One region of the Bradyrhizobium sp. USDA 10063 genome, then DNA from elsewhere that is predicted to be linked to it. Evidence: predicted binding sites of a transcription regulator. Region 1 holds the regulator's gene; each other region holds the start of a gene.

Region 1 (7,283 bases):
CTCATGCGCCTTCAGTCTCGCCTTCATGGCGGTGCCGGCGGCAAGCATGGCGCGCAGCTCGTTCAGCGGCATCTCGCTGATATCGAGGAAATGACGGGGCATCGTGCTCATTGCCCCGCTGCCTTCTTTGAGGGGTCGCTGGAGAGCGCAGCGCAGGCGCGCTCGAGGCAGGCGATGGACTGCTCGATTTCGGCCTCGCCGACGATCAGCGGTGCGAGGAAACGCACCACGTTGTCGCCGGCGCCGACCGTGAGCAGCTTCTGCTCGCGCAGGGCGTTGACGAGGTCGCCCGAAGGCACCACGGCCTTGACGCCGATCAGAAGCCCCTCGCCGCGCACTTCGGATAGAATGGACGGATAGCGATCGACCACGGAGGCGAGCTTCTGCTTGAGCAGGAGCGACATCTTCTGCACGTGATCGAAGAAGCCGGGCTGCAGCATCACGTCGAGCACGGCGCTGGCGGCCGCGACCGCAAGCGGGTTGCCGCCGAAGGTCGAGCCGTGCGAGCCCGGCGCCATGCCGGACGCGGCTTCCGCGGTCGCGAGGAAGGCGCCGATCGGAAAGCCGCCGCCGAGCGCCTTGGCGAGCGACATCACATCAGGCGTGACCCCGACGCGCTTGTAGGCGAAGAGCTCGCCGGTGCGGCCCATGCCGGTCTGCACCTCGTCGAAGGCGAGCAGCAGGCCGTGCTCGTCGCAGAGCTGGCGCAGCGCCTTGAAGAAGGCTGGCGGCGCACTGCGCACACCGCCTTCGCCCTGCACCGGTTCGATCAGGATGCCCGCGGTCTGTGGACCGATCGCGCGTTTCACCGCTTCGATGTCGCCGTGCGGCACCTGGTCGAAGCCGTCCATCGGCGGACCGAAGCCCTCGAGATATTTGGCGGCGCCGGTCGCGGCGAGCGTCGCGAGCGTACGGGCCGTGGAAGGCGCCGTCGAAGGTGATGATGCGATAGCGTTCCGGGCGCCCCTTCGAGAAGTGATAGTGGCGCACGAGCTTGATCACGCCCTCCATCGCTTCAGCGCCGGAATTGCAGAAGAACACGAGGTCCGCAAAACTCTGCTCGCACAGCCGCGCGGCCAGCTTCTCGCCGTCCGGGCTCTTGAACAGGTTCGACATGTGCCAGAGCTTTGTCGCCTGTTCCTGCAGCGCCTTCACCAGATGCGGATGGGCGTGGCCGAGCGCGTTCACCGCGACGCCGGAGGTGAAATCGAGATAGCGCTCGCCCTTGGTCGAGATCAGCCAGCAGCCTTCGCCGCGCTCGAAGCCGAGATCGGCCCTGGCAAAAACGGGAAGCAGATGCGACGTGGCGCTGTCGGTCATGGCGATCACTGAAGAGTTTCAGACAAGCCTTTTCAGATAAGCCCTGGCGGCGTGAGGCACGCGGCTAGATGCTCATCCAGCGAAAACAAAACGTGCCGCCTTTGCAGGGCGGCACGTAGAGGCATTCTATGCGCGCGGCGGGTGCTGTCAATCGCCACGAAGCCGCCAAGCTGCGCTGCAAAGTACAGGTATTCCGTAGCTTTCCGGTGTGGTGGAAAAGCCCGATTGCAATCCCTAAATGTCGGAACATGTGGACGCACAGGCGCGGACTCTTGCGCCAGAGTCACGCCATATTGTAGCGTCTGGGCTGTCGGGTACGACATCTCGTGCGGCGGTTTTGATCCCAAGAGTTCTCTGTGTGCAGCGTACACGTTCGGGCGCGCTTTTCGCGCCCGGCGAGCCTTAAGGGATTCTGCCCGCAGGGATTTTTGAGATTTGGCATCGCAGCGCCGTCCAAGGATCGGCCGGCGCAACGCGAAGGGAAACATGCGATGACGGTATTGACCTGGTCCGACGAACGCGTCGAGCAGTTGAAGAAGCTCTGGGAAGCCGGGCTTTCGGCGAGCCAGATCGCTGCGGAACTCGGCAACGTGACGCGCAATGCGGTGATCGGCAAGGTTCATCGGTTGGGCCTGTCTGGCCGCGCCAAGAGTCCCGCTGCGGCAGCGCCGCGGCAGCGCAAGGCGCGTCCCGCACAGCCGATGATGCGGGTGGCGCGACCGGTCTCCCGCGGCAACACCGCGCTCGCCCATGTCTTCGAGGTGGAGGTGGAAGCCGACCCGGTCGCCTATGACAATGTGGTGCCGATGAACCAGCGCCTGTCGCTGCTCGAATTGAACGAGGCCACCTGCCACTGGCCGGTCGGCGATCCCTCGAGCCCGGAATTCTTCTTCTGCGGCGGCAAGGCGCTTCCCGGCCTGCCCTATTGCGCGCACCACTCGCGGGTCGCCTACCAGCCGGCGGCCGACCGCCGCCGTCCGACAGCCAAGCCGTCACACGGCAAGTAAGCCGGGTTGCATCAACGAATGTCGTCCCGCGAACGCCGGGACCCATAACCACAGGTGTTCGTGGTTACTGCCCGCTGGGGCCCAGCGTGTTCAAACAAATGGCTGCGGTGGTTATGGGTCCCGGATCAAGCCCGGGACGACGAGTCAGCGATCTTACGATGGCTCGGCCTTCGCGAAGCGATCATCCAGCGCGTAGCCGGCGCCGCGCACGGTGCGGATCGGGTCCTGCTCGCGGCCGGGATTGAGCAATTTGCGCAGGCGGCCGATGTGGACGTCGACGGTGCGCTCGTCGATATAGATGTCGCGGCCCCAGACGCTGTCGAGCAATTGCTCGCGGCTGAACACGCGGCCCGGATGCTCCAGGAAGAACTCCAGCAGCCGATATTCGGTCGGGCCGAGATCGATCGGCCGGCCCGAGCGCGCGACGCGGCGCTTCTCGCGATCGAGTTCGATGTCGCCATAGGTGAGCACGGTGGCGAGCCGCTCCGGGCTTGCCCGACGCAACAGGCCCTTCACCCGTGCAAGCAGCTCGGGCACCGAGAACGGCTTGACGATGTAGTCGTCGGCGCCGGTAGCCAGCCCTCTCACGCGCTCGCTTTCCTCGCCGCGCGCGGTCAGCATGATGATCGGGAGCTGCTTGGTCTCGGGCCGCGCCCGCAGGCGGCGGCACAGCTCGATGCCGGAGAGCCCCGGCAGCATCCAGTCGAGCACGACAAGGTCGGGAATGCGTTCCTTGAGCCTTGTGTCCGCATCGTCTCCACGGGCGACCGTTTCGACATCATAGCCTTCTGCATCGAGATTGTAGCGCAACAGCGTCGTCAGCGCTTCTTCGTCTTCGACCACCAGAATGCGAGCGCTCATCGGCTTGGCTTCTCCTATAGCGGGACGACTCTCTGCTCAATCGTCATCCCGCTCGTCAATGTTTGAGCATGATCCTGTCGGAAACCGGGTTCGGTTTTCCGGATCGTGCGCTAGTTACCTGGAACAGTGGTAGCGAACGTCGTCATATCCCCCTTCGGACGCTTGTCGGTCATCTGCTGACCCTCGATCATGTAGAAGACCGTTTCAGCGATGTTCGTGGCGTGGTCGCCGATCCGCTCGATGTTCTTGGCGCAGAACATCAGGTGGATGCAGAACGAGATGTTGCGCGGATCTTCCATCATGTAGGTGAGGAGTTCGCGGAACAGCGAGGTGCAGATCGCGTCCACTTCCTCGTCGCTCTTCCAGACGTTCATCGCCGCCGGCAGATCGTGCGCGGCATAGGCGTCGAGCACGGATTTGACCTGCGACAGCACGAGGTCGGTCATGTGCTCCAGGCCGCGGATCAACTTGAGCGGCTGGAAGTCGTTTTCCAGCGCGGCGACGCGCTTGCCCATGTTCTTGGCGAGGTCGCCGATCCGCTCGAGGTCGGTCGCCACCCGCATCGCGCCCACGATCTCGCGCAGGTCGACGGCCATCGGCTGGCGGCGGGCGATCGTCAGCACGGCGCGCTCTTCGATCACGCGCTGCAGGCTGTCGATCTCGATGTCGGAAGCGACGACACGCTTGCCTAGCGCGATGTCGCGGCGGATCAGCGCATCGACGGATTCGGTAATCATCCGTTCGACCAGCCCGCCCATCTCCGCGACCAGGCGGGTCAGTTCCTGAAGATCGCTGTCGAACGCCTTGGCGGTATGTTCAGAAGCCATGATGTCCCTCCTCAGCCGAACCGGCCGGTAATGTAGTCCTGGGTGCGTCGATCGCTCGGCGAGGTGAAGATCTTGCTGGTGTCGTCGAACTCGATCAGTTCGCCCAGATACATGAAGGCGGTCTTGTCTGAGACGCGCGCCGCCTGCTGCATGTTATGCGTGACGATCGCGATCGTGTAGTCCTCCGACAGCTCCTGGATCAATTCCTCGACCTTGGCGGTCGAGATCGGATCGAGCGCCGAGCAGGGCTCGTCGAACAGGATCACTTCGGGCCGCACCGCAACCGTACGGGCGATGCAGAGGCGCTGCTGCTGGCCGCCGGAGAGGCTCAGGCCGGAGGCGTTGAGCTTGTCCTTGACCTCGTTCCACAGCGCGCCGCCGCGCAGGGCCTTCTCGACGCGCCCGTCCATTTCGGACTTCGAGATCTTCTCGTAGAGGCGGATGCCGAAGGCGATGTTCTCATAGATCGTCATCGGGAACGGCGTCGGCTTCTGGAACACCATCCCGATCCGCGCCCGCAGCAGGTTGAGGTCGAGCTTAGGGTCAAGGATGTTGGTCTGGTCCAGCATCAACTGCCCGGTGGCGCGCTGGCCCGGATAGAGATCGTACATCCGGTTGAAGATCCGCAGCAGCGTTGACTTGCCGCAACCGGACGGACCGATGAAGGCGGTGACGCGGTTGGTTCCGAGCGTCAGGTTGATGTTCTTCAGCGCGTGGTGCTCGCCGTAATAGAAGTTGAGGCTGCGCGCGGTCACCTTCGGCGGCGCTTCCGGCAGCGACTTCTGGGGAATGGCCGCGCTCGGGCTGGTCGTCGATACGGACAGATCGGTCATTTTGCGCTCCTTTCGGCGCCGAGGATGCGCGCGCCGATGTTGAGCGCGAGCACGGTCAAGGTGATGAGCAAAGCGCCGCTCCAGGCAAGTTCCTTCCAATAGGCGTAGGGGCTTTGCACGAAGTTGTTGATGGTCACCGGCAGGTTCGCCATCGTCTTGGTCAGGTTCAGGCTGAAGAACTGGTTGGACAGCGCGGTGAACAACAGCGGCGCGGTCTCGCCGGCAACGCGGGCGGTCGCCAGCAGCACGCCCGTGATCAGGCCGGAGCGCGCCGCGCGATAGGCGATCCTCTTGATCACCAGCGAGCGCGGAAGGCCAAGCGCCGACGCCGCCTCGCGCAGCGGGTTCGGGACGAGCAGCAGCATGTCCTCGGTGGTGCGCAGCACGACGGGGATGACGATCACCGCCAGCGCCAGGCAGCCGGCCAGTGCAGAGAAGCCGCCCATCGGCACGACGACGGCGCCATAGATGAACAGGCCGATGATGATCGACGGCGCGCTCAGGAGGATGTCGTTGATGAAGCGGATCACCGAGGTGAGCCGGTCATGCTTGCCGTATTCGGCGAGATAGGTGCCGGCAAACAGGCCGAGCGGCGCGCCGATGCCGACGCCGATCACGGTCATGATCAACGAACCGACGATCGCGTTCAAGAGGCCGCCATCGGTGGAGCCGGGCGGCGGCGTGTTCTTCGTGAACACGTCGAGGCTAAGGCCGGCGAGACCGTTGTAGAACAGCGTGAACAGGATCAGCGCCAGCCAGGTCACCCCGAACGCGGCAGCGGCGATGCAAAGCCCGCGGACGATGATGTCGTTGCGGCGGCGGGACCTGTAAATCGGATTCATGGCTCAGTTCCCAGCCTTCTTTTCCAGACGCATCAGCATCAGTCGCGCGCAGGCGAGAACAATGAACGTCAGCACGAACAGCAAGAGGCCGAGCAGGATCAGGCCCGACTGGTGCAATCCGTCACTCTCGGCGAATTCGCTCGCGATCGCCGCCGAGATCGTAGTGCCCGGGGCGAAGATCGACGAGGAGATGCGGAACGAGTTGCCGATGATGAAGGTCACGGCCATGGTCTCGCCGAGCGCGCGGCCGAGCGCCAGCATGATGCCGCCGATCACGCCGACGCGGGTATAGGGGATCACGACGTTGCGGACGACTTCCCAGGTGGTGCAGCCGACCCCGTAGGCCGCCTCCTTGAGGACGGGTGGCACCGTCTTGAACACGTCGACCGAGATTGCCGTAATGAAGGGCAGCACCATGATCGCCAGGATCAGCGCGGCGTTGAACAGGCTGAGATAGGACGGCGGGCCTGCGAACACCGCGCCCAGCACCGGCACGCCGTCGAACAGGCGGATCATGAACGGCTGGAAGGTATTGGCGAGGAACGGGCCCAGCACGAAGAAGCCCCACATGCCGTAGATGATCGAGGGGATGCCGGCGAGCAGCTCCACTGCGATGCCGATCGGGCGGCGCAGCCATTGCGGACAGAGCTCGGTGAGGAACACGGCGATGCCGATGCCGACGGGGATGGCGATCATCATTGCGATCACCGAGGTGATCAGCGTGCCATAGATCGGCCCGAGCGCACCAAGCACCGGCGGATCGGCCGATGGCGCCCAGCGTTGCGTCGACAGGAAGGCGAGGCCGTATTCCTTGATCGCCGGCCAGGCGCCGACGATCAGCGAAAGGATGATGCCGCCGAGGATCAGGAGCACCGAAATCGCGCAGGCCCGGGTGATCCAGTAGAAGGTGATGTCACCGAGTTTGAAAGCGCTGAGGGCCTTGGCACGATCGTAAGGTCCAGCCGCCGTCATTACGTCGCCTTGAACGGCCATGTCTGCCACGCCAATCCCCTGTGTTGACTTGATACAATAAAAAGGTCGCTTCCGCGTGAGCGATCCTGTTGACGATCAGTCCGGCGTCACTCCGGGGTCCGAAGACCAGACCCGGAACCCCCCAGGGATTCCGGGATCACTTTCAGTGCTCGCGCCCCGGAAGATGATGGGGCGCGAGGCTTGCGACGCAAGGCTCAGCTCTTGATGTCCGACGACCAGGTCTTTTCGATCAGCTTGACGACCGATTCCGGCATCGGAATGTAGTCGAGCTCCTCGGCCATCTTGCCGCCCTTCTCGAACGACCACTTGAAGAACTTGATGGCTTCGGCCGAAGCCGCCTTATCCGCCGGCTGCTTGTGCATCAGGATGAAGGTCGCCGCCGTGATCGGCCAGGAGCCGTCGCCCGGCTGGTCGGTCAGGATCACGTAGTAGCCCGGAGCCTTGGACCAGTCGGCATTGGACGCGGCCGCCTGGAAAGCTGCCATGGTCGGCTGCACGGTCTTGCCGGCCTTGTTGATCATGGAAGCGTAGGTCAGCTTGTTCTGCTTGGCGTAGGCATATTCGACATAGCCGATGGCGTTCTTGGTCTGGCTGATATTG
Region 2 (7,283 bases), 4.4 Mb from region 1:
ATATAAGGGACAGGACATCACCGCGGTGCCGCCGGCCGATGTCGCGCGTCTCGGATTGGTGCGCTCGTTTCAGATCTCGGCGGTTTTTCCGCATCTGACCGCGCTGGAGAATGTTCGCGTCGCTTTGCAGCGCCAGCACGGCAATTCCTTCGATTTCTGGCGCTCCAAAAGCGTGCTCGACCGTTATAACGCCCGCGCGCTCGAGTTGCTCGACGATGTCGGCTTGAGCGAGTTCGCCAACACTCCCGCCGTCGAGATGCCCTATGGCCGCAAGCGCGCCCTTGAGATTGCAACGACGATCGCGCTCGACCCGGAGATGATGCTGCTGGACGAGCCGATGGCCGGGATGGGCCATGAGGACATCGACAAGATCGCCGCGTTGATCAAGCGTATCTCCGCGAAATACACCATCCTGATGGTCGAACATAACCTCTCGGTGGTGGCAAACCTCTCCGACATCATCACCGTGTTGACGCGAGGGCAGGTGCTCGCGGAAGGCCACTATGCCGACCTCTCCAAGGACGAGCGCGTGAAGGAAGCCTATCTGGGAGCCGGTCATGCCTGAGCTGAAAATGGCCGAAGCCGCGGCCGCAAAGCCTGCGGATGCGAAGGTGTTGGCCGTGCAGGACCTCCAGGCCTGGTATGGTGAATCCCACATCCTTCATGGCATCAATTTTCATGTGGGTGCCGGCGAGGTGGTCACGCTGCTCGGACGCAACGGCGCCGGCAAGACCACCACGCTGAAATCGGTGATGGGAATCATCGGCAAGCGCTCCGGTTCGATCCGTTTCGAGAATCAGGAGATCATCCGCGCGTCCTCGGACAGGATCGCGCGGATGGGCATCGCTTTCTGCCCGGAGGAGCGCGGCATTTTCGCAAGCCTGGACGTGCGCGAAAACCTGCTGCTGCCGCCGACGGTACGGCCGGGAGGCCTGTCGCTCGACCAGATCTTCGATCTGTTTCCGAACCTGAAGGAGCGCCTCACCAGCCAGGGCACCAAGCTGTCGGGCGGCGAGCAGCAGATGCTCGCGATCGCGCGCATCCTGCGCACCGGCGCGCGTTTCCTGATGCTGGATGAACCGACCGAGGGGCTCGCGCCGGTCATCATCCAGCAGATCGGCCACACCATCGCGCGGCTCAAATCGGAGGGCTTTACCATTCTGCTGGTCGAGCAGAATTTCCGTTTCGCTTCGACGGTCGCTGACCGCTACTACATTGTCGAGCACGGCAAGGTGATCGACGGTTTTGCCAATTCGGAGCTCTCCGCCAATATGGACAAGCTCCATACTTATCTCGGCGTCTGACATTGCCGACATCAAGAAAAGCAAAAAGGACGACAAGCATATGAAGAACAGGATTTCGGCGCTGCTGCTCGGCACCGCCCTGACGTTTGCCACGGCCGGCCTTGCGCTTGCCCAGGACAAGACCGCCAAGATCGGCGCGCTCTCCGACCAGTCCGGGCTTTATTCCGATCTCGGCGGGCCCGGCTCGACGCTCGCGGCGCAGATGGCGGTCGAGGATTCCGGACTGCTCGCCAAGGGCTGGAAGATCGACGTCATCTCCGGCGACCACCAGAACAAGCCCGACATCGGCTCGACCATCGCGCGGCAGTGGTTCGACGTCGACAAGGTCGACGTCATCGTCGACGTGCCGAATTCCGGCGTGGCGCTCGCCGTCAACAACATCGTCAAGGAGAAGAACGGCGTCTACATCAACTCGGGCGCGGCGACCTCGGATCTGACCAACGCCCAGTGCACGCCGAACACGGTGCATTGGACCTACGACACCTACATGCTGGCGCATTCCACCGGGCAGGCGCTGGTGAAGTCCGGCGGCGATACCTGGTTCTTCCTCACCGCCGACTACGCCTTCGGCGCCGCGCTGGAGCGCGACACCACGGCCGTCATCACCGCCAATGGCGGCAAGGTGCTCGGCAGCGTCAAGCATCCGCTCAATACCTCGGATTTCTCGTCCTTCCTGCTGCAGGCGCAATCGTCCAAGGCGAAGATCATCGGCCTTGCGAATGCGGGCGGCGACACCACCAATTCGATCAAGCAGGCCGCTGAATTCGGCATCGTCTCCGGCGGCCAGAAGCTCGCGGCGCTGCTGTTGTTCCTCACCGACGTCAAGGCGATGGGGCTCGATGTCGCGCAGGGCCTGAACTTCACCGAGACCTTCTACTGGGACATGAACGACCAGACGCGGGCGTTCTCCAAGCGGTTCTCGGAGCGGTCGAAGGGCCACGCCATGCCGTCCATGGTGCAGGCCGGCGTCTATGCGGGTCTCCGTCACTATTTCAAGGCGCTCGAAGCGCTCGGCGGCAATCCGCATGACGGCGCCAAGATCGTGGAGAAGATGAAGTCGATCCCGACCGAGGATGATCTGTTCGGCAAGGGCGAGATCCAGCCGAACGGTCGCGCCATCCATCCGGCGTACCTGTTCGAGGTGAAGAAGCCCTCGGAATCCAAGGGGCCGTGGGATTTCTACAAGCTGGTCGCCACCGTTCCGGCCGACCAGGCGTTCACGCCGCTTTCCGAAAGCAAGTGCGCGCTGCTCAAGAAGTAACTATCATCGCCCGCCGGCGGTGAAGCCGGCGGGCTCCATTCGGGGGGAAGGGGGCGAAGGCCAAAGCGATGCAGGCTCTCTACGCACAGCTACTGGTGGGACTGATCAACGGCTCGTTTTACGCGCTGCTCAGCCTGGGGCTTGCCGTGATCTTCGGCATGCTCAACATCATCAATTTCGCCCATGGCGCGCTCTACATGATGGGCGCCTTCTGCGCCTATTTCCTGCTCAACATCGCCGGCATCGGCTATTGGTGGGCACTGATCATCGCGCCCATTGTGGTCGGCATTTTCGGCATGTTCCTGGAACGGACCATGCTGCAATGGTTGTCCGGGCTCGACCACGTCTACGGCCTGCTTTTGACCTTCGGCATCGCGCTGATCATCCAGGGCGTCTTCCAGAACTATTTCGGCTCCTCCGGCCTGCCATACCAGATACCTGACGCGCTCCGCGGCGGCATGAATCTCGGCTTCATGTTCTTGCCCATCTATCGCGGCTGGGTGGTCGTGTTCTCGCTGGTGATATGCATAGCCACCTGGTTCCTGATCGAGAAGACGCAGCTTGGCGCCTACCTGCGCGCCGCGACGGAAAATCCGACGCTGGTGCGCGCCTTCGGCATCAACGTGCCCAGGATGATCACGCTGACCTACGGCCTCGGCGTCGGGCTTGCGGCGCTCGCGGGTGTGCTGTCGGCACCGATCAACCAGGTGCGGCCGCTGATGGGCGCCGACCTCATCATCGTCGTGTTCGCGGTGGTGGTGATCGGCGGCATGGGATCGATCATGGGATCGATCATCACCGGTTTTGCGCTCGGCGTGATCGAGGGTCTGACCAAGTATTTCTACCCCGAGGCTTCCAACACCGTCGTGTTCGTCCTGATGGTGCTGGTCCTGCTTGTGAAGCCGACGGGACTGACCGGACGGGCGGCCTGATATGTCAGCACTCACCGACGACACCCTGCCGATCACGCCGCGCGCGATGCGCGACGAGATGGTCGCCTTTGGCCTGATGGCGGTGCTGCTGGCCATCGTGCCGCTCACCGGCATCTATCCGTTCTTCGTGATGCAGGCGCTGTGCTTTGCGCTGCTCGCCTGCGCTTTCAACCTGCTGGTTGGCTATGGCGGCCTGCTGTCGTTCGGCCACGCGATGTTCTTAGGGACAGCCGGCTACGTCTCGGCGCATGCGCTGAAGGTGTGGGCGCTGCCGCCGGAGCTCGGCATCATCATCGGCACGGCCGCGGCCTGCGGGCTTGCCGTCATCACCGGTTACGTCTCGATCCGCCGGCAGGGCATCTACTTCTCGATGATCACGCTGGCGCTGTCCCAGCTCCTCTACTTCATCTACCTGCAGGCGCCGTTCACCCACGGCGAGGACGGCATCCAGGGCATTCCGCAGGGCCACCTGTTCGGCATCTTCGACCTGTCCAAGCCGACGGTGCTCTACTATGTCGTGCTCGCCGGCTTCCTTGGCGGCTTCCTGCTGATCTACCGCACCATCAACTCGCCGTTCGGCGAGGTGCTGAAATCGATCCGCGAGAACGAGCCGCGCGCGATCTCGCTCGGCTACAAGACCGATCACTACAAGCTGCTGGCCTTCATCCTGTCAGGCACGCTCGCGGGCTTCGCCGGCTCGCTCAAGGTGTTCGTGGCCCAGAACGCCTCGCTGACCGACGTGCACTGGTCGATGTCGGGCGAGATCGTGCTGATGACGCTGGTCGGCGGCCTCGGCACCATTTTCGGTCCCGTGGTCGGCGCCTTCATCATCATTGCCATGCAGCAGTATCTGGCCGGTTACGGCCAGTGGGTGACCGTGATCCAGGGCGTCATCTTCGTCGCCTGCGTGCTGACCTTCCGCCGTGGCATCATCGGCGAGATCGCGCGTTTGCTCAGGCGGTCGCTGTAGGGGCAGGTCCTCGTAGCCCGGGCCCGGGTGGAGCGGACCGCGTAACCCGGGAGGTCTGCATCCGCGTTTGCCGGTGGCCCCGGGTTACGCGGGCGCTCCACCCGCGCTACGGCATTGTTACCGACAAAGCGGTGGATGACCTGGTTCCGCTGGCGGAGCGCTGGCCACTCCTGCACAGAATGTTCTATGACAGTTTTGTGACAGGTCGCGGGGCGGTTGCTCCGGAACGATGGATTTTGCCCCTATGCTGCGCTGGTTTCGAGCCTTTTTGCCCAAGGAGGAGCGGTTTTTCGACCTGTTCGGCCGGCATGCCAAGACCGCCGTCCAGTGCGCGATGGCGTTGCAGGATGTGCTGAAGGGTGGGGACGAGACGCCGGTGCACTGCCAGCGCGTCAACCAGTTCGAGAACGACGCCGACAATATCACCCGCGAGGTCCTGACTGCGGTCCGCCGCACCTTCATCACCCCGTTCGACCGCGGCGACATCACGAACCTCATCACTTCCATGGACGACGCCGTCGACCAGATGCAGCAGACCGCCAAGGCTGTGGTGCTGTTCGAGGTACGCGCGTTCGAGCCGCCGATGCGCGAGATGGGCACCCTGATCGTGGAATGCGCCAATCTGGTCGGGCGCGCGCTGCCGCTCTTGCAGTCGATCGGCAACAACGTTTCGATGCTGACGCAGATCACGGAGGAACTGACCAAGCTCGAGGGCCGGGTCGACGATCTCCACGATATCGGGCTGAAGGAGCTTTACCTCAAGCACCGCGACGCCAACACGATGGATTTCATCGTCGGCGCCGAGATCTACGATCACCTCGAAAAGGTCGCCGACCGCTTCGACGACGTCGCCAACGAGATCAACTCGATCGTGATCGAGCAAGTCTGAGCATGATCCGGAAAAGTGGAAACCGGTTTTCCCCGCGACAAACGCGCAGCGTTTGCGCGCAGATCATGCTCGAGCAAATGAAGCAGGGCGGTTAAGTGGACGCCACGCTTGGTCTTCCGGTCCTGGTGATCCTGATCGCGGTCGCCCTGCTGTTCGATTTCCTGAACGGCCTGCACGACGCCGCGAATTCGATCGCGACCATCGTCTCGACCCGCGTGCTGCGGCCGCATTACGCGGTGTTCTGGGCGGCGTTCTTCAACTTCATCGCTTTCATGGTGTTCGGCCTGCACGTCGCCAACACCATCGGCACCGGGATCATCGAGCCCGAGGTCGTCGATGCCACCGTGATCTTCGCTGCGCTGGTCGGTGCCATCGTCTGGAACGTGATCACCTGGGCGCTCGGCATCCCGTCGTCGAGCTCGCATGCGCTGATCGGCGGCCTGGTCGGCGGCGGCATGGCGAAGGCGGGAATTTCAGCGGCGGTGTGGAGCGGCCTTTCCAAGACGCTGCTGGCGATCGTGCTGTCGCCCCTGGTCGGCTTCCTGCTGGCGCTGGTGCTGGTCGCGATCGTGTCCTGGCTGTCGGTGCGCTCGACGCCGTTCGCGGTCGACCGCGCCTTCCGCATCCTGCAATTCGCCTCCGCCTCGCTCTATTCGCTCGGCCATGGCGGCAATGACGCGCAGAAGACCATGGGCATCATCGGCGTGCTGCTCTATTCGCAAGGCCATCTCGGCGAGGAGTTTCACATTCCGTTCTGGGTTGTGCTGGCCTGCCAGGCGGCGATGGCGCTGGGCACCCTGATGGGTGGCTGGCGCATCGTGCGCACCATGGGCCTGCGCATCACCAAGCTGACGCCGATGCAGGGCTTTTGCGCGGAGACCGGCGGAGCGGCGACCCTGTTCATGGCGACCTTCCTCGGTGTTCCCGTTTCCACCACCCACACCATCACCGGCGCCATCGTCGGCGTCGGTGCGGCGCGCCGGGTCTCGGCGGTGCGCTGGAACGTCGCAAGCTCGATCGTCTATGCCTGGATCATCACCATCCCGGCCGCCGCCGCCGTTGCGGCAGCAACCTATTGGGCGGTGCTGGTGCTGCGCTGAGAGACCTTAGGTCACCAGCTTGAGCCCGATAATGCCCGCGACGATCAGCCCGATGCTCGAGAGCCGGAGCGCGGTGGCCGGCTCGCCGAACAGGGCGATGCCGAGCATTGCCGTTCCCACCGCCCCGATGCCGGTCCACACCGCATAGGCGGTTCCGATCGGCAGCGTCTTCAGCGCGAGCCCGAGCAGGACGATGCTGCCGAGCATGCTCAGAAGCGTCAGCACCGATGGAACGAGCCTCGTGAAACCTTCGGTATATTTGAGCCCGATCGCCCAACCGACCTCCATCAGACCGGCGATGAGCAGGATAGTCCAGGCCATGACGACCCTCCTGATAAGGCAGGGTCGTCCCCGCGGCTGATGTCGTGAACAGGAAGGTCGTCCTTCCCGGCCGTCGATATGGGGCTGGCCTTCGCGTTCCGCAATCACCATATAGGCTTGATTGACACTGGTTTCCCTGCCAAACGCTCCCCGCCATGTCCGACGTTGCCCTGACAGCCGAATCGCCGTCCCGTTCCCCGCTTGCCGATGAAGTGGCGCGGCGGCGCACCTTTGCGATCATCTCCCACCCGGACGCCGGCAAGACCACGCTGACGGAAAAGCTGCTGCTGTTCGGCGGCGCCATCAATCTCGCCGGCCAGGTCAAGGCCAAGGGCGAACGGCGGAACACGCGTTCCGACTGGATGAAGATCGAGCGCGAGCGCGGCATCTCGGTGGTCACCTCGGTGATGACCTTCGAGTTCCAGGATCACGTGTTCAACCTTCTGGACACGCCGGGCCACGAGGACTTTTCGGAAGACACCTATCGTACGCTGACCGCGGTCGAC
Region 3 (7,283 bases), 3.8 Mb from region 1:
TGGCCGCGAGCGACGACTGCTGGGTGGCCGACTGCGCGGCCGCGGCAGCAGCTGCCGTAGCCGAACCCGTGCTTGCGCCCCCCAGGCTGCGCGCCTCCGCTCCCGCAATGCTGCCCAGCAGCAGCGCAGCGGCACTGACCCCGACGAGCAAGTTGCTCTTGAGGGTAGCGCGGCGGGATCGGTAGGCGGCAGACTGGACGGACATGGCTTGATCTCTCGGCAAAGACTTTGACGTGAAGCTGATTTCACGTGGATGACGTCGCTCAAAGCGACGCTTTCCCTCTGCGTAGAGACATGCCGAAGCGCGGCACCGAAAAAAAAAGAACAAATAATTCGAGGTCAGGAATTCCCAGGCGATCGACGGCGTTCAGCTCAGCAGGACGATGCCGCCCGGCAAGGATGTGACGGTCGCGCCAAACAGTTTCTTGACTTGCTCGACGACCGCATCGACGTTGCGAACCCGGAAATTGGCGCTGAACAGCCGCGCGCCGAGCGCAGAATTCACGACGATGATTTTTCCGGAACGATAACGATTGATTTCTGTGATGACTTCACGTAGCGGCTTGGAGTGAAAGATCAACAGATCGTCCTGCCAGGAGGTTACGATCGCAGCATCGACGAACGCGGGCTTGCCCAAGCCTGATCGATCATAGGTGACCTGCTCGCTGGCGCGCAACGACGCTGTCGCCGCGCCGTACGAGACGTAAACATTCCCCTCGAGGCAGGTCACGCAAACCGCGTGCCCATCATTCCGTATGTTGAATTTCGCTCCAGTTCCGCTGGCCTGGCCTTGACTGGATGTCACGACAAACGCCGGCCCCGCGCCGGATGGCGTCGCGACCACCGCCTCGCCCGAGATCAGCTCGATCCCTGCGGCCTCCTTCGCGACCTGGCGCAGCGCAATGCTGGTCTGGGTATTCATCTCGACGAAAGTCGTGTCGGCCACCACAATACGCCGCCGCTCGCCGGTGTGCGTCCGATAGTCGGCCGCCATTTCCGACCAGGATGGCCAGAGGCCGAGCGGCGGCTGCACGACGAGATATGCCGCGCTCGCGGCGATGGCGGCGGCCCCGCCGCCGAGCACGGCACGACGTGACATCGAGATGGAGGCGAACGGCCGCGCGGCCGGGCGATGCCCCTCAAATGCCTTCGGCCCCAAGGCCTCCCACATCCGGGTGGCCTTCATAAAAGCGGTCCGATGCGCCGGATCGCGCTCGATCCACACCTTGCCTTCCCGCACGTCCGCAGGTCCTGCTTCCCCCGAGGTGAAACGGACCAGCCAATCGTGCGCTTCGCGCTCGATCCGGTCCAACTTTTCGCGCGGGCTATCGGTCATCCCTGTCATCAACACGCTTGTCGGTCCCCTGTCCATGCGGTTGCTGAACGGGCTGTGGGCCGAATCTTTGCACGAGTTGCCGGTCCAGACGAAGTGCGCAATGGGCTAACGCATGCTTCAACTCGATCTCAACCAGTCTTTGTGATATCTCCAACTGCACTGCAATCGCGTGCAGGGTTTTTCCTTCAACGCGCGCTGCATGCAGGATAACGCGCCGTCGCGGGGTTAATTCCCTGATCGCATGTTGAAAGGCTTCGAGCTCGATCTTCGCTTCCAGACTTCGTTGGGGACCGGGGGTTTCATCGGCAATGTCGAAGGCGATCTTCGCGTCATCGAGCGAAACCGTGTATTTTTCCGAGCGCAGTTTCCTCAGGGCGATATTGATGGCCATGCGCAGCAAGTAAGAGCGCGGCCGCTGCACCGGCGGCAGATCCGCGCCCCGGCAAAGCTCCATATACGTTTCCTGCAAGGCGTCGCCGGCAAGCTCCACCGAATTCAATCGACGGGCCAACCTGGCTCGCAAATCATCATAGCAGAGTGTCAAAAAACGGCGCAATTCGGCGCGGCTGCTGTGGGTCATGCGGGATCGCGGCCCTGGACCCTTGTCCCGCGCGCATTGCGCACGCCCGCTGTCTCGCACACCGACATGCTAGCGCCCGGCCCTCTGGTCGACGGGTGATGCGCAAAGCCTCGCATCGGCCGCTGCTCCCGGCAGCGCAACCACGGTGATCGGCTGCGGCATCTGCGCCGGTGGTGGTTCGGTCATGCGTGACTTGCCAAGCGTCGCCAACAGCATCCGGTGACTTGCCTGTTCGCCGGCCGATCCGTCGAGTTCTGCGCGCTGCACCAATCCCGAAGAACTGATCCACAACTTGATCACCAGCCGATAACTCACGGGACGCGTGTCAGGATACCGGCACAGAATGCGCAGGATGTCGTCTTGCACCACGGCGAAATAGCGCTGATATTGGCCATCCTGGGCGATCCGTGCCGTAGCGAACGCATGCGCCGTCTCGTCGCCGGGATGAATCAGCAAGTAGCTGTTTTCGTGCGCACGCAGTGGGACGAGTTCTGTCCCTGCGAGCAGGTCTCTGAGAGCATCGTCACGCGCAAGGGCGCCGGTGACCGCAGAGGATCGCTGTCCGATCGCCGCTGCGCCGTCGTAATACACCTCGGTCCCGGTGGCTGCGCAGAACGCGTCTATGGCAGACGCCAGCGGTTGCGCGGGGATGTCGAAGGAAGTCGCTCCCGCCGGCGATGCATGCGACAGAGCCAAAATTATCATCAAATGCGCGACAACAACGGCAAGATCGCGTGTGATCACACACTTCCACCAGCTCACAATGTTCATGAAATGCTGGTTCACCTTGGCAAACACGAGACTCACGGATGGCTGCAGATCGGTCCGTTACGAATTGAACCAGACGCCGGTCAATCAGAAACTCCCCCCAACTTACGACGCTGCGCAAGACGGTATTGTGACATGCCTAGACTACGGACCCAGCCAGCGGTTGGTCGGGTGTTCGCGCTCGCGCTTCAGCAGAATCGTCGGATCGGCTAGCGCGCCCGTCGGGTGCTTGGGAGTCATGCTTCGTCGCCCAATATGGCCTCGTTCGCCGATCTGCCGCAGATGGCCATGTCAGCTCATCATACATTGATCTGGGACACCCAGGCGTGGTGATGTGGACCGGTGCGGAAATCCTGGACTGGTAGCGCAGATAACGACACAGCCTCCAAGCTGATCTGTTTTCGGGCGCCGCCATGCGTTGACGCTGCCTCGTCCGGCTCGTCGCGCAGATGCCGCCCCTTGAAGACATTCGAGGTCGGACAGTCGTTCTTTGGCCAGCATACGGCCGTTCGATAGAGTTAATGGAATGATGAGGACACGCCGATGGATGACAATGAGTTCCGGATTTGGAGCCATAGGGCCGCTGATTGGGGCGTGGATTACCGCCGGGGTTTGCGCCAGCGCCCCGTTCGGGCCCTGACAATACCTGGAGCAACTTTCAATGCCGTTCCTTCCGACGCGCCCGAAGCGCCGGAATCGATGGAAGCCATTTTTGCGGATTTCGAAAGGATCGTGATGCCCGGCATCACCCATTGGCAGCATCCGCGGTTCTTTGCTTACTTCCCGGCCAATGCAGCCCCCGCTTCGGTGGTCGCCGAGCAATTCGTGTCGGCAATCGCCGCCCAATGCATGCTCTGGCAAACCTCGCCATCTGCAACCGAATTGGAGACCCGTGTGCTGGACTGGCTGCGCCGGGCGCTCGGCCTGCCCGACGGATTCAAAGGCGTTATCCAGGACTCCGCATCATCGGCAACGCTGGCGGCAGTCCTCGTCATGCGCGAGCGTGCGCTGAAATGGTCGGGCAACAAGCAGGGTCTGTCCGGTCAGCCGCGAGTGCGGATCTACAGTTCGGATCAGGTGCACACCTCGATCGATCGCGCCATCTGGATTTCGGGGATTGGCGAGGATAATCTTGTACGCATTCCGGTCCTCGGCGAAATGCGCAGCCTCGACGTCGCAGCATTGGATGCTGCTATCGTCGCTGACAAGCAGGCTGGCTTTCTGCCCGCCGGCATCATCGCCAGTGTCGGAGGAACCAGCGTCGGCGGAACTGACAATATCGCAGGCGTCTGCGAAGTCGCGAGCCGCCATGGTCTCTACGTTCACGTCGATGCGGCGTGGGCTGGGTCGGCGATGATCTGCCCGGAATTTCGCCATCTGTGGGAAGGGATCGAGCTCGCCGACTCTCTGGTCCTCAACCCGCATAAATGGCTCGGCGCGCAGTTCGATTGTTCTGCGCATTTTCTGCGCGATCCCGAAAGCCTGGTGCGAACTCTCGCCATTCACCCGGAGTTTCTCAAGACGCATGGCCATGACGGCATTATCAATTATTCGGAATGGAGCGTACCTCTTGGCCGCCGCTTCCGCGCCTTGAAGATCTGGTTCCTGCTGCGCGCCTATGGGCTGGAGGCATTGCGCAACATGATCCGCAACCATGTGCGCTGGTCGGAGAAGCTGGCCGCGCGGCTGACAAGGACAGCCGACTTTCGCGTGACAACCAGACCCGTGCTTTCATTGTTCTCGTTTCGGCATGAACCGGACAATGTTGCCGATCTCGATGAACATAACCTTCGGCTGATCAATGCCATCAACAACGACGGACGTATCTATCTCACGCAGACCAACGTCGATGGGCAGTTCGTCATCCGATTTCAGGCAGGTTCATTCGATATGACAGAAGCCGATGCTGATGCCGCGTTCGACGTGATCGTCGAGATCGCCCGGCAACTGAGTGCGCGAGCAGCATCAGCTTAAGCTTCCTGGACGCCGGGTACGACATGCCGGCTGCGGTGATAGATTTCGCTTCCTATCCTGAACCCGCCTGTTAACATCTGCCTGGATAGCCCCTATCAAAAGTCAGGGAGATCGGCGCATGGCGGTTGCGAAGCCGATGAAAACCTGTCACGGCCGTTTCGCCTATGAAGCAGCGGGCGATCCGTGTGGAACACCGCTGGTTTTTCTGCATGGTATCGGCGGCGCGGCGCGCAGCTTTCGGCGCCAGATGGAATTTTTCGGCGACCATTATTACACGATTGCCTGGGATATGCCCGGCTATGGCGGCTCCGCACCGCTGGCAAACGTGAACATCACCGCTCTCGCCGGCGCCCTGCAGCAATTCCTGCACGCGTTCCAAGGCAACGCCAAACCGATCCTGGTTGGACACTCGATCGGGGGGATGATCGTTCAGCAATGGCTTGCCGACAATCCGACCGCGGCTGAAGCTGTCGTTTTGGCGCAGACCAGCCCGGCCTTCGGCAAGCCCGATGGCGACTGGCAAAAGGCCTTCATCGATGCCCGCCTCGGCCCGCTGGATCGCGGGCAAACGCCGGCTACGCTTGCTCCGTCGCTTGTCAGCGAACTCGTCGGCGACGAGCCGGATCCGGCCGGCCTGGACCTCGCACGCGACTGCATGGCCAGCGTTCCCGAGGCGACCTACCGTGCCATGGTCCGTGCCCTTGTTGGATTTGACCTCCGCCACGCGCTGAAGAACATAAGAATACCGACCCTTGTGCTGTCGGGTTCGAAAGACAACAACGCGCCGGCACCGATGATGGCGAAGATGGCCACCTATGTGCCCTCAGCCAGCTATGTCGAGATCGAAGGCGCTGGGCATCTCGTCAATCTCGAACAGCCGGATAAGTTCAACGCCGTGCTCGGTGAATTCCTGATAAGCGGCATGGCGAAGCGGAAAACAGCATGATGACGGCGCAGGTCACGAAGAATGGAGCGGGGCTGAACGGGGTCAGGCTCGATGCGCCGATCTTTGATCCGGTTGCGTTTCGCTTGAACGATAAGCAGGCCACGATCATCGCGCGCGCTCGCGAGCTCGGACAATCCTTATTTGCGCAGCGCGCTGCGGACTACGATCGCGATGCCGCCTTCCCGACTGAAAACTACCGGGATCTGCACCAGGCAGGTCTGCTCGGCATCTCGATCCCGAAGACGCATGGCGGGCTCGGCGCGGACTACCAGACCTACGCGCTCGCCGCGGCCGAGATCGGGCGCTATTGCGGCGCGACCGCACTTACATGGAACATGCATGTGTGCTCGACGCTGTGGTCCGGGCCGCTCGCCGACGATCTCGACATGGATGCGGCGACACGCGCCGAACATGAGCGCCGGCGTGCCGTGCACTACAAGCGCATCGTCAAGGATGGCGCAATCTATTCGCAGCCGTTTTCGGAAGGCGGCGCAGCGGCAGCCGGCGGCGTCGCGTTCGGCACCGAAGCGAAGCCGGTCAAAGGCGGCTGGATCGTCAACGGCAAGAAGATCTTTGCCTCGCTCTCCGGCCATGCCGACTATTATGGCGTGCTCTGCACCGAGGTCGCGGAAGGCGAGAAGGCTTCGCGGCGCAACACGCTTTATCTCGCACTCCCCGCCAAGGCTGACGGCGTCTCGGTCGTCGGTGATTGGGATCCGCTCGGCATGCGTGGCACGGTATCACGCACGCTGCTGTTCAAGGACGTGTTCGTGGACGAAGGCGCGGCGCTGATGCCGCGCGGAGTCTACTTCCAGGCGGCGCAGCGTTGGCCGCACATGTTTCTGACCCTGTCGCCGACCTATATGGGTCTTGCGCAGGCGGCCTACGATTTCACCGTGCGCTATCTGCGTGGCGAAATGCCGGGCACGCCGCCAGTGAAACGGCGGATGTATCCAACCAAGCAGATCGCCGTTGCGCAGATGCAGATCAAGCTGGAGCAGATCAAGGCGATCTGGTTCCAGGCGGTCTCTGAGGCCCGCGCCAACCCGAGCAAGGAGCAGGTGCTGCGCGCCTATGCCGCGCAATATTCGGTCATGGAAGGTGCCAACGAGCTCGCGACCCTGGCGATCCGCACCTGCGGCGGTCAGGCGATGTTGAAATCGCTGCCGCTGGAGCGCATCTACCGCGACAGCCGGTGCGGCTCGCTGATGTTGCCCTGGACCGCCGAGCTTTGCCTCGACCGCATCGGCCGGGAAGCTCTGTATGAGGCCGGCGAAACGGACGACTGACGGTGGACCTCTCGAGCCTGATCGAGCGCAATACGGCGTTTGCACCGGACAAGCCGGCACTGCATTTCGAAGGCACTACGCTGAGCTATGCGGCGTTCGCGGCGCGCATCGAACAGGCCGCACGAGCTTTGAAGTCTGAACTTGGCGTCAGCCGCGGCGATCGCGTCGCCATCCTGAGCTTGAACCATCCGGACTACCTCGTGCTGCTCTATGCCTGCGCGCGACTGGGCGCGATGCTGGTGCCGTTGAACTGGCGGCTCGCGGTCGCCGAACAGCAGTTCATCCTAGCGGATGCCGCCGCAAAGGTGCTGGTGCTGGAACAGGCCTTTGCTGCAGTCTTGCCGATGCTCGAGAAGAGCCTCCCGAAGATAGCAGCCGTTGGCCTCGACT
Region 4 (7,283 bases), 1.6 Mb from region 1:
ATCAGCGATCCCGACCGCATCCGGATCATCACGCCTGACGATTTCGAGATGCCACCGGATGGCCTTTCCATCCGCTGGCCGGATGCGCCGCTCGAACAGGAGCGGCGCCTGCACGGCCCGAAGATGCAGGCCGTTGCCGCCTTCGCCCGCGCCAACCGCTTCGACCGCATCGTGCTCGACTCCAGGCCGGCGCGGCTCGGCATCATGGCGACCGGCAAGGCCTATCTCGATCTGCGCCAGGCGCTCGCCGAACTCGGCATATCGGATGCCGAGGCGCAGGCGCTCGGCCTTCGCATCTACAAGGTCGCGCTGACCTGGCCGCTGGAAGAAGCCGGAGCCCGCGCCTTCGCCGAAGGTCTGCAGGATGTTCTCGTGGTCGAGGAGAAGCGCGGCTTCATCGAGGAGCAGCTCATCCGCATCCTCTACAATGTCGATGCCTCCAAGCGTCCGTCGGTGGTCGGCAAGCGCGACGAGAGCGGCGCGGTGCTGCTGCCGAGCGAAGGCGAATTGACGCCGACCATGGTCGCCGCCGCCGTCGTCGCACGGTTGCGCAAGCTCGGCCATCGCAGCCCGATGCTGGAGCAGCGGCTCGCAAAACTCGAAGCTTTCGACCGGCCGGCGGAAGGTATTGGCGCCGCAAAACTGCAGCGCACGCCGTATTTCTGCTCGGGCTGCCCGCACAACACCTCGACCAAGATCCCGGAAGGCAGCCGCGCCATGGCCGGCATCGGCTGTCACGGCATGGCGCTGTCGATCCCGGCGCGCCGCACCGCGACCATCTCGCATATGGGCGCGGAGGGCGTGGCCTGGATCGGGCAGGCGCCGTTCACCGACGAGAAGCACGTCTTCCAGAATCTCGGCGACGGCACCTACACCCATTCCGGCCTGCTGGCGCTGCGCGCCGCGGCCGCCGCCGGCGTCAACATCACCTACAAGATCCTCTATAATGACGCGGTCGCGATGACCGGCGGTCAGCCCGCCGAGGGCAGCTTCACGGTGTCGCAGATCGCGCATCAGGTCGCCGCCGAGGGCACCAAGCGCATCGCCATCGTTTCCGACGATCCCACGAAATATCCGGACAACTATTTCCCCGCGGGCGCCACCATCCATCACCGCCGCGAGCTCGACGCGGTGCAGCGCGAGCTCCGTGACGTCGCTGGTCTCACGGTCCTGATCTACGACCAGACCTGCGCGGCGGAGAAGCGCCGTCGCCGCAAGCGCGGGCTCTATCCCGATCCGCCGAAGCGCGTCTTCATCAACGAGCGCGTCTGCGAGGGCTGCGGCGACTGCTCCGTGCAGTCGAACTGCGTCTCGGTGCAGCCGCTCGATACCGAGTTCGGCCGCAAGCGCCGCATCGACCAGTCCAACTGCAACAAGGATTTCTCCTGCATCGAGGGCTTCTGCCCGAGCTTCGTCACCGTCCATGATCCCAAGCTGCGCAAGGCCGACCGCGCAGCCGCCGATCCGTCGGCGCTGTTTGCCGACCTGCCGACGCCGAAGCCGCAGGCGCTGTCCGGCCCCTACAACATCCTCGTCACCGGCATCGGCGGCACCGGCGTCATCACCATCGGCGCGCTGCTCGGCATGGCGGCCCATGTCGAGGGGCTGGCCTGCTCGACGCTCGACTTCACCGGTCTGTCGCAGAAGAACGGCGCGGTCATGAGCCATGTCCGGCTTGCTTCCAATGTGGAGGATCTCGCCAGCGTCCGCATCGCCGCGGGCGGCGCCAACCTGATCCTCGGCTGCGACATCGTGGTTGCGACCAGCGTCGCGGCGTTGAGCCGGGCCGAGCGCGGCGTCACGCGCGCGATCGTCAACGCCGATCTGCTGCCGACCGCCAGCTTCGTGATGAATCCGGACATCGATTTCGAGGCGGGCGCGATGCGCGATGCGCTGAGCGAAGCCGTCACCTCGTCCGACCTCGACATCCTCGATGCCACCGGCCTAGCCACGGCGCTGATGGGCGACAGCATTGCCACCAACGCCTTCCTGCTCGGCTTCGCCTTCCAGCGCGGCGCGGTGCCGTTGTCGCTTGACGCGCTGATGAAGGCGATCGAGCTCAACGGTGCCGCGGTCGAGATGAACAAGCTGGCCTTCTCATGGGGCCGGCTCGCCGCGCACGATCTGGCGCGCGTCGTCAGCGCCGCGCGCTTCAAGACATCGAGCGCAGCGCCAGCGAGGCGCACCCTCGACGAGACCATCGCCTTCCGCGCCAAATTCCTCACCGACTATCAGGACGAGGCCTATTCGCAGCGCTACCTTGCCGACGTCGCACGGGTGCGTGCCGTCGAGTCAGCGGCCGCTCCCGGCTCGCATGAACTGACGGAAGCGTTTGCAAAAGGCCTGTTCAAGCTGATGGCCTACAAGGACGAGTACGAGGTCGCCCGTCTCTATACCGATGGCGAGTTCGCGAGGGCGTTGAAGGAGCAGTTCGACGGTGAGCCCGGCCTGAAGGTGCTGCTGGCGCCGCCGCTGTTCGCTCGCCGCGACAAGGTCACCGGACATCTGCAGAAGCGCGAGTTCGGGCCCTGGGTGTTCGGCGCGTTCAGGCTGCTGGCGCGGCTGAAGCGCTTGCGCGGCACCGCGCTCGACATCTTCGGCTACACCGCCGAGCGGCGGATGGAACGGGCGCTGCCGCAGGAATATTCCGCGATGATCCTGGGCCATCTCGACAGCAAGCCGCTCGATTTGCCGCGGCTGGTGGCGCTGGCGAGGGCGGCCGAACTGGTGCGCGGCTACGGCCACGTCAAGGAAGCCAACGTCGCGCGCTATCGCCAGGAATGCCAGCGGCTGGAAGCCGCGATTGGCCAGCCGGTCGCGCAGGCGGCTGAATAGGTTCCGATCCAGTCCGGTGCTTGGGACGATTCTTGGGCCGATTCTTGGGCCGCATGAAGCAACCTGCGGCCATTACTTTCGTTGATCGGTAACCGTGCCCACAGGATCGGCTGGAATTGCCCGGCCGGCTTCCTACATGATGGGCGTGTTCCATTTGGAGTCATTTCGGAGGCGTTCGGTGAGCTCCAGAAATGCAATTCTGGCCGCCGTTGCCACCGCCGCCCTGGTCCTGAGCGTCCCGGCGATGGCGGACGAGTACCGTCCCGGCGACTATTTCAATCTCGACCTCTCCAAGGCCGTGCTGTCGCCCAAGCGCCTCGGACCGTCCACTGAGTTCGCGCCGGTTCCCGTCGAAGCCAAGAGCGATCGCAGTGATGCTGCACACGTGGTCGCGGAACCGAAGCCGGTGCAGACGACGAGAGTGAGGGCGGCCCGCGCCGCGACGGCTGCGCCGGCGCCGCAACGCTCAGTGCGCACCGAGCGCCGGACTCCCGCCCGCGCGAAGCTTGCCCGCCGCCACAGCAATCCGCTCGACGCCCAGGCCCGCGACACCCGCATCCAGACCTGGCCCTGCCGCTCCGGCGGCATCTGCAACTGGCGCTGATCGCGTTCGCTTCTGTGGAAGCCCCTCAGACGGCAGACCCTCATCCTGAGGAGCGCGCTCGCGCGCGTCTCGAAGGATGAGGCCCCGATCTCGCAGCCGGGCCACATCCTTCGAGACGGCGCTGGCGCGCCTCCTCAGGATGAGGGGATAGAGTTGAGTCCGCTGCTTCAACGTTTCTCATCCACGTTCTTTCGATCCGCGAAGCCCACGAGTCATCCGCCTGTCGTAAAACCGTAGGCTGGGAGTCAAGCAGCGCAGGCAACCTCCGTCGCGATTCGACGGAGGTCCTGCCCAATGGCGATCGCGACACGTGCCAGGCGCGGCCTGACCCGGCGCCAGCTTCTGATCCGTTCAGCTTCGACTGCCGCACTCGCAAGTCTCGGCACCCTCGCAAAGCCCTATCTCAGCCGCGCCGCCGATCGCCCGCAGCTTCGGTGCGGAACTCAATCGGGCGACGTCTCCAGCGATGCCGCCGTGATCTGGTCGCGTGCCGACCGGGCCGCGCGGATGCGGGTGGAATGCGCCGCCGACGAAAATTTCAGAACCATTTTGCGCACGGCTTCCGCGGACGCGTTGCCGTCGTCCGACTTCACCGCAAAGCTCCTGCTCGACAGCCTGCCGCCGGGACAGGACATCTTCTATCGCGTGCGCTTTGAATCGAGCGATGGACTCGCGGGCGAGGCGAGGGGCGGCCGTTTCCGCACGGCGCCGGTGACGCGCCAATCGATCTCCTTCGTCTGGTCCGGCGATACTGTGGGGCAGGGCTGGGGCATCGATCCCGCCCGCGGCGGCCTGCGCAGCTACCGCACCATGCTGGAGAACCGTCCCGATTTCTTCATCCATTCCGGGGACCACATCTATGCCGATTGCCCGGTGCCGTCAGAGTTGCCGCTGCCGGACGGCACGCTCTGGCGCAACATCGTCACGGAAGAGAAGTCGACCGTTGCTCGCAGCCTCGAGCAGTTCCGTGGCAACTACAAATACAACTGGTGTGATGCGAACTTCCGCGCCTTCCATGCGGAGGTGCCGATGTTCGCGCAGTGGGACGACCACGAGGTTTGCGATGACTGGTCGCCGATCGGCAGCGCGGATGAGACCGGCTATGCCGAGGACGGCTCGTCGCGTCTGGTGGCGCGGGCGCGGCGCGCGTTTCACGAATTCATGCCGACGCGCGCTATCCTATCGCAGGACGGCCGCGTCTATCGCAGGATCGCCTACGGCCCGCTGCTCGACGTCTTCCTGATCGACATGCGTTCTTATCGCGACTCCACCTGGAACAAGGGCGAGGGCCGCGACAGCTTCATCCTCGGCAAGGCGCAGCTCGCGTGGCTGAAGCGCGAACTGGTCGCTTCCAACGCCACCTGGAAGGTGATCGCCGCGGACCTGCCGATCGGCCTCATCAGCCTGGATGCGGTCGCGCTCGGCGACGGTGCGCCGGAGCGGCGCGAGCATGAGATCGCCGATCTGTTGTCCTTCATGAAGCGCGCCGGCGTCCGCAACACGGTCTGGCTCACCGCCGATATGCATTACACCGCGGCCCATCATTACGATCCGAACCGCGGAGTATTCCAGGATTTCGAGCCGTTCTGGGAATTCGTCTCCGGCCCGCTGCACGCCGGCACCTGGTCGCCCGGCGTGCTCGACAACACGTTCGGCCCGAAGGCGATGTATCAGAAAGGCTGCAGCGCGGAGCAGGGCGACAACCTTGCCCCGTGCTTCGGCCTGCAATTCTTCGGCCGCGTCGACATCGACGGCGACAGCGAGGTCATGACGGTCACCTTGAAGGACGTCGACAACCGCGACCTCTGGTCGGTCGACATTGAGCCGCGGCCGGATGCGCGGCCCGGCGAGATCATGGCCGAGCATATCTGACTTTGCCGCCACCTTCCGACCTCATCCCGAGGAGCCGCGAAGCGGCGTCTCGAGGGATGGGCCGCGGGTGTCTCACTCTCCGTCATTCCGGGGCGCGACGAAGTCGCGAGCCCGGAATCCATAGGGCCGCATGCACAGGCGGGGACATGGATTCCGGGCTCATCGCTTCGCGATGCCCCGGAATGACGAGAGAAAATTCACCAGCAATTCCAAAGTGATTTGCCCCGTCCAGTCCTCGCGCAAAAAACATTTCGCTTTCGCCGTCGGGCAAATCAGTGATTTAACTCCGCGCGTCTCACCCAGATGAGGGGCGGATCGCGATCGTCACGAACGTTGCGGTGAGATGCGGTGGACGCGGCTGTTGCGACAGACGAACGCAACATCCGCGGACGGCGAAGTCGTGTGGTTCTGGCGCCCCGACGCTGGCGCTAAGTTTTTTGCGCAAACAAAATTTGCGCGAGAGATGACGGTGGCAAGAAAGCCCGGTCACCGGGAAGAGCACGAAGTAAGCCGTAAACCACTGCGCAGGGAAAGCCGGAGTTGCTTCGGTTGACCTGTGGTCCTACCCCCGTGCTTTTTGTTGCACGGGGCCCACGGGTGCAACCGGCACCCGGCTTTCCCTGCGCCCTCTGTTCGATGAGGGTGAAACGAGACGCAAACCTCGGGCGCAACGCGCCGCGAGAATGCAGAGTCACATCCTCCCGCTGTTTGACATTTGAATCCGAACCTGTCCCCACGTCGTCCCGGCCTTGAGCCGGGACCCATAACCACAGGCCTTTGTGATGCGCTCCGCTGCAACAACTTGCTGGCGTCACAACACCTCCCTGTGGTTATGGGTCCCTGCTTTCGCAAGGACGACATCGTAGGATGGGTAGAGCGCAGCAAAACTCATCATTTTCAGCAAGCATGGCTCAGAATGCGTTCAGCCCTGCGCGCGCTCGATATTGCCGCTGCGTGTCGGCACGCCGAACTCGCGACGGCACACTTCGGCGAGCACGGCCACGCCTTCGCGGATCTGCTGATGCGACGGGCTTGCGAAGCACAGCCGCAGCCGGCTGCCGGACCAGGCCTTGTTGGTCGACCATTCCGGTCCCGGGTTGATGGAGACGCCGGCGGCGAGCGCTGCCTGGTAGAGTTTCAGCGTATCGACATGATCCGGGAGCTTGACCCAAAGGAAGATGCCGCCCTTCGGCTCCTCGAACTCCGCCACGGTGCCGAACTGCTCGCCCAGCGCCTCCATCAGCGTATCGAGCTTGGCGCGCAGGCCGCGCGTCAGCTCCGGCACGTGGGTTGCAAAATGCGGCGTGCAATATTCGGCGAGCACCATCTGCTCCAGCGCGCCGGAGCCTGCATCGGTCTTTAGCGCCAGCATCCGCGACATCACCTCCCAGGGCGCGACGATGAAGCCGACGCGCAAGGCGGGCGCGATGGATTTCGAGAACGAACCGATATGGATCACGCCTCCCTGCTGGCTCATGGCGTAGATCGCAGGCGGACGCTTGCCGCTCCAGGTGAGGTCGGCGTAGCAATCGTCCTCGAAGATCGGTACGCCATAGTCGCGCGACAGCTTCAGCATCTCGGCGCGGCGGCTCTCGGGTAGGATCGTGCCGGTCGGGTTCTGCACGGTCGGGATGGTGTAGATATATTTCGGCGTGACGCCGCGCCGCTTGTGGTCGGCGAGCGCGGCCGCCAGCGCGTCGATCCGGATGCCGTCCTGGTCGAGGGGAATACCGACCGCATTGACGCCGAGCCGCGTGAGCCGGTTCAGCGAGCCCTGATAGGTCTCCTGCTCGATCAGCACCGTGTCGCCCTTCGCAAGCAGCGTGTGGTTGACGAGGTCGAGCGCCTGCAGCGAGCCGGAGACCAGCAATATGTCGTCGGCCGTGCAATCGATGCCGGCATCGCGCTTGAGCTTTTGGGTGAGGAATTCGCGCAAGGGCCGATAGCCCTGCGGGCCGTGGGCGAGGTTGTA

What was found. Region 1 encodes PhoB, which activates phosphate uptake and scavenging genes when phosphate is short. Its sites were predicted from a motif close to TGTCATNNANCTGTCAT; they were not measured.
Region 2: a site for PhoB is predicted at 4,654-4,670, ahead of ACVJGD_RS04690 (DUF47 domain-containing protein). Genes of this name have one in related genera too.
Region 3: a site for PhoB is predicted at 2,804-2,820, ahead of ACVJGD_RS42905 (STN domain-containing protein). Genes of this name have one in related genera too.
Region 4: a site for PhoB is predicted at 3,650-3,666, ahead of ACVJGD_RS18420 (alkaline phosphatase D family protein). Genes of this name have one in related genera too.

The regions. Positions count from the first base shown of each region.
Region 1 covers NZ_JBSSGP010000002.1:4,982,697-4,989,979, forward strand. Annotated here, with positions in the region: gene argF (ornithine carbamoyltransferase) at 1-111, opposite strand, end outside; partial or broken gene ACVJGD_RS25595 (acetylornithine transaminase) at 108-1,320, opposite strand; gene ACVJGD_RS25600 (GcrA family cell cycle regulator) at 1,812-2,327, shown strand; gene phoB (phosphate regulon transcriptional regulator PhoB) at 2,481-3,188, opposite strand; gene phoU (phosphate signaling complex protein PhoU) at 3,299-4,015, opposite strand; gene pstB (phosphate ABC transporter ATP-binding protein PstB) at 4,027-4,848, opposite strand; gene pstA (phosphate ABC transporter permease PstA) at 4,845-5,690, opposite strand; gene pstC (phosphate ABC transporter permease subunit PstC) at 5,694-6,683, opposite strand; gene pstS (phosphate ABC transporter substrate-binding protein PstS) at 6,878-7,283, opposite strand, start outside.
Region 2 covers NZ_JBSSGP010000002.1:594,546-601,828, forward strand. Annotated here, with positions in the region: gene ACVJGD_RS04665 (ABC transporter ATP-binding protein) at 1-565, shown strand, start outside; gene ACVJGD_RS04670 (ABC transporter ATP-binding protein) at 573-1,304, shown strand; gene ACVJGD_RS04675 (ABC transporter substrate-binding protein) at 1,345-2,565, shown strand; gene ACVJGD_RS04680 (branched-chain amino acid ABC transporter permease) at 2,634-3,497, shown strand; gene ACVJGD_RS04685 (branched-chain amino acid ABC transporter permease) at 3,499-4,467, shown strand; gene ACVJGD_RS04690 (DUF47 domain-containing protein) at 4,712-5,356, shown strand; gene ACVJGD_RS04695 (anion permease) at 5,452-6,456, shown strand; gene sugE (quaternary ammonium compound efflux SMR transporter SugE) at 6,463-6,777, opposite strand; gene ACVJGD_RS04705 (peptide chain release factor 3) at 6,933-7,283, shown strand, end outside.
Region 3 covers NZ_JBSSGP010000002.1:8,754,244-8,761,526, reverse strand. Annotated here, with positions in the region: gene ACVJGD_RS42920 (filamentous haemagglutinin family protein) at 1-205, opposite strand, end outside; gene ACVJGD_RS42915 (FecR family protein) at 368-1,312, opposite strand; gene ACVJGD_RS42910 (RNA polymerase sigma factor) at 1,326-1,916, opposite strand; gene ACVJGD_RS42905 (STN domain-containing protein) at 1,986-2,714, opposite strand; gene ACVJGD_RS42900 (pyridoxal phosphate-dependent decarboxylase family protein) at 3,228-4,658, shown strand; gene ACVJGD_RS42895 (alpha/beta fold hydrolase) at 4,777-5,604, shown strand; gene ACVJGD_RS42890 (acyl-CoA dehydrogenase family protein) at 5,604-6,893, shown strand; gene ACVJGD_RS42885 (class I adenylate-forming enzyme family protein) at 6,896-7,283, shown strand, end outside.
Region 4 covers NZ_JBSSGP010000002.1:3,395,303-3,402,585, reverse strand. Annotated here, with positions in the region: gene ACVJGD_RS18430 (indolepyruvate ferredoxin oxidoreductase family protein) at 1-2,835, shown strand, start outside; gene ACVJGD_RS18425 (hypothetical protein) at 3,080-3,439, shown strand; gene ACVJGD_RS18420 (alkaline phosphatase D family protein) at 3,734-5,311, shown strand; gene ACVJGD_RS18415 (aminotransferase-like domain-containing protein) at 6,234-7,283, opposite strand, start outside.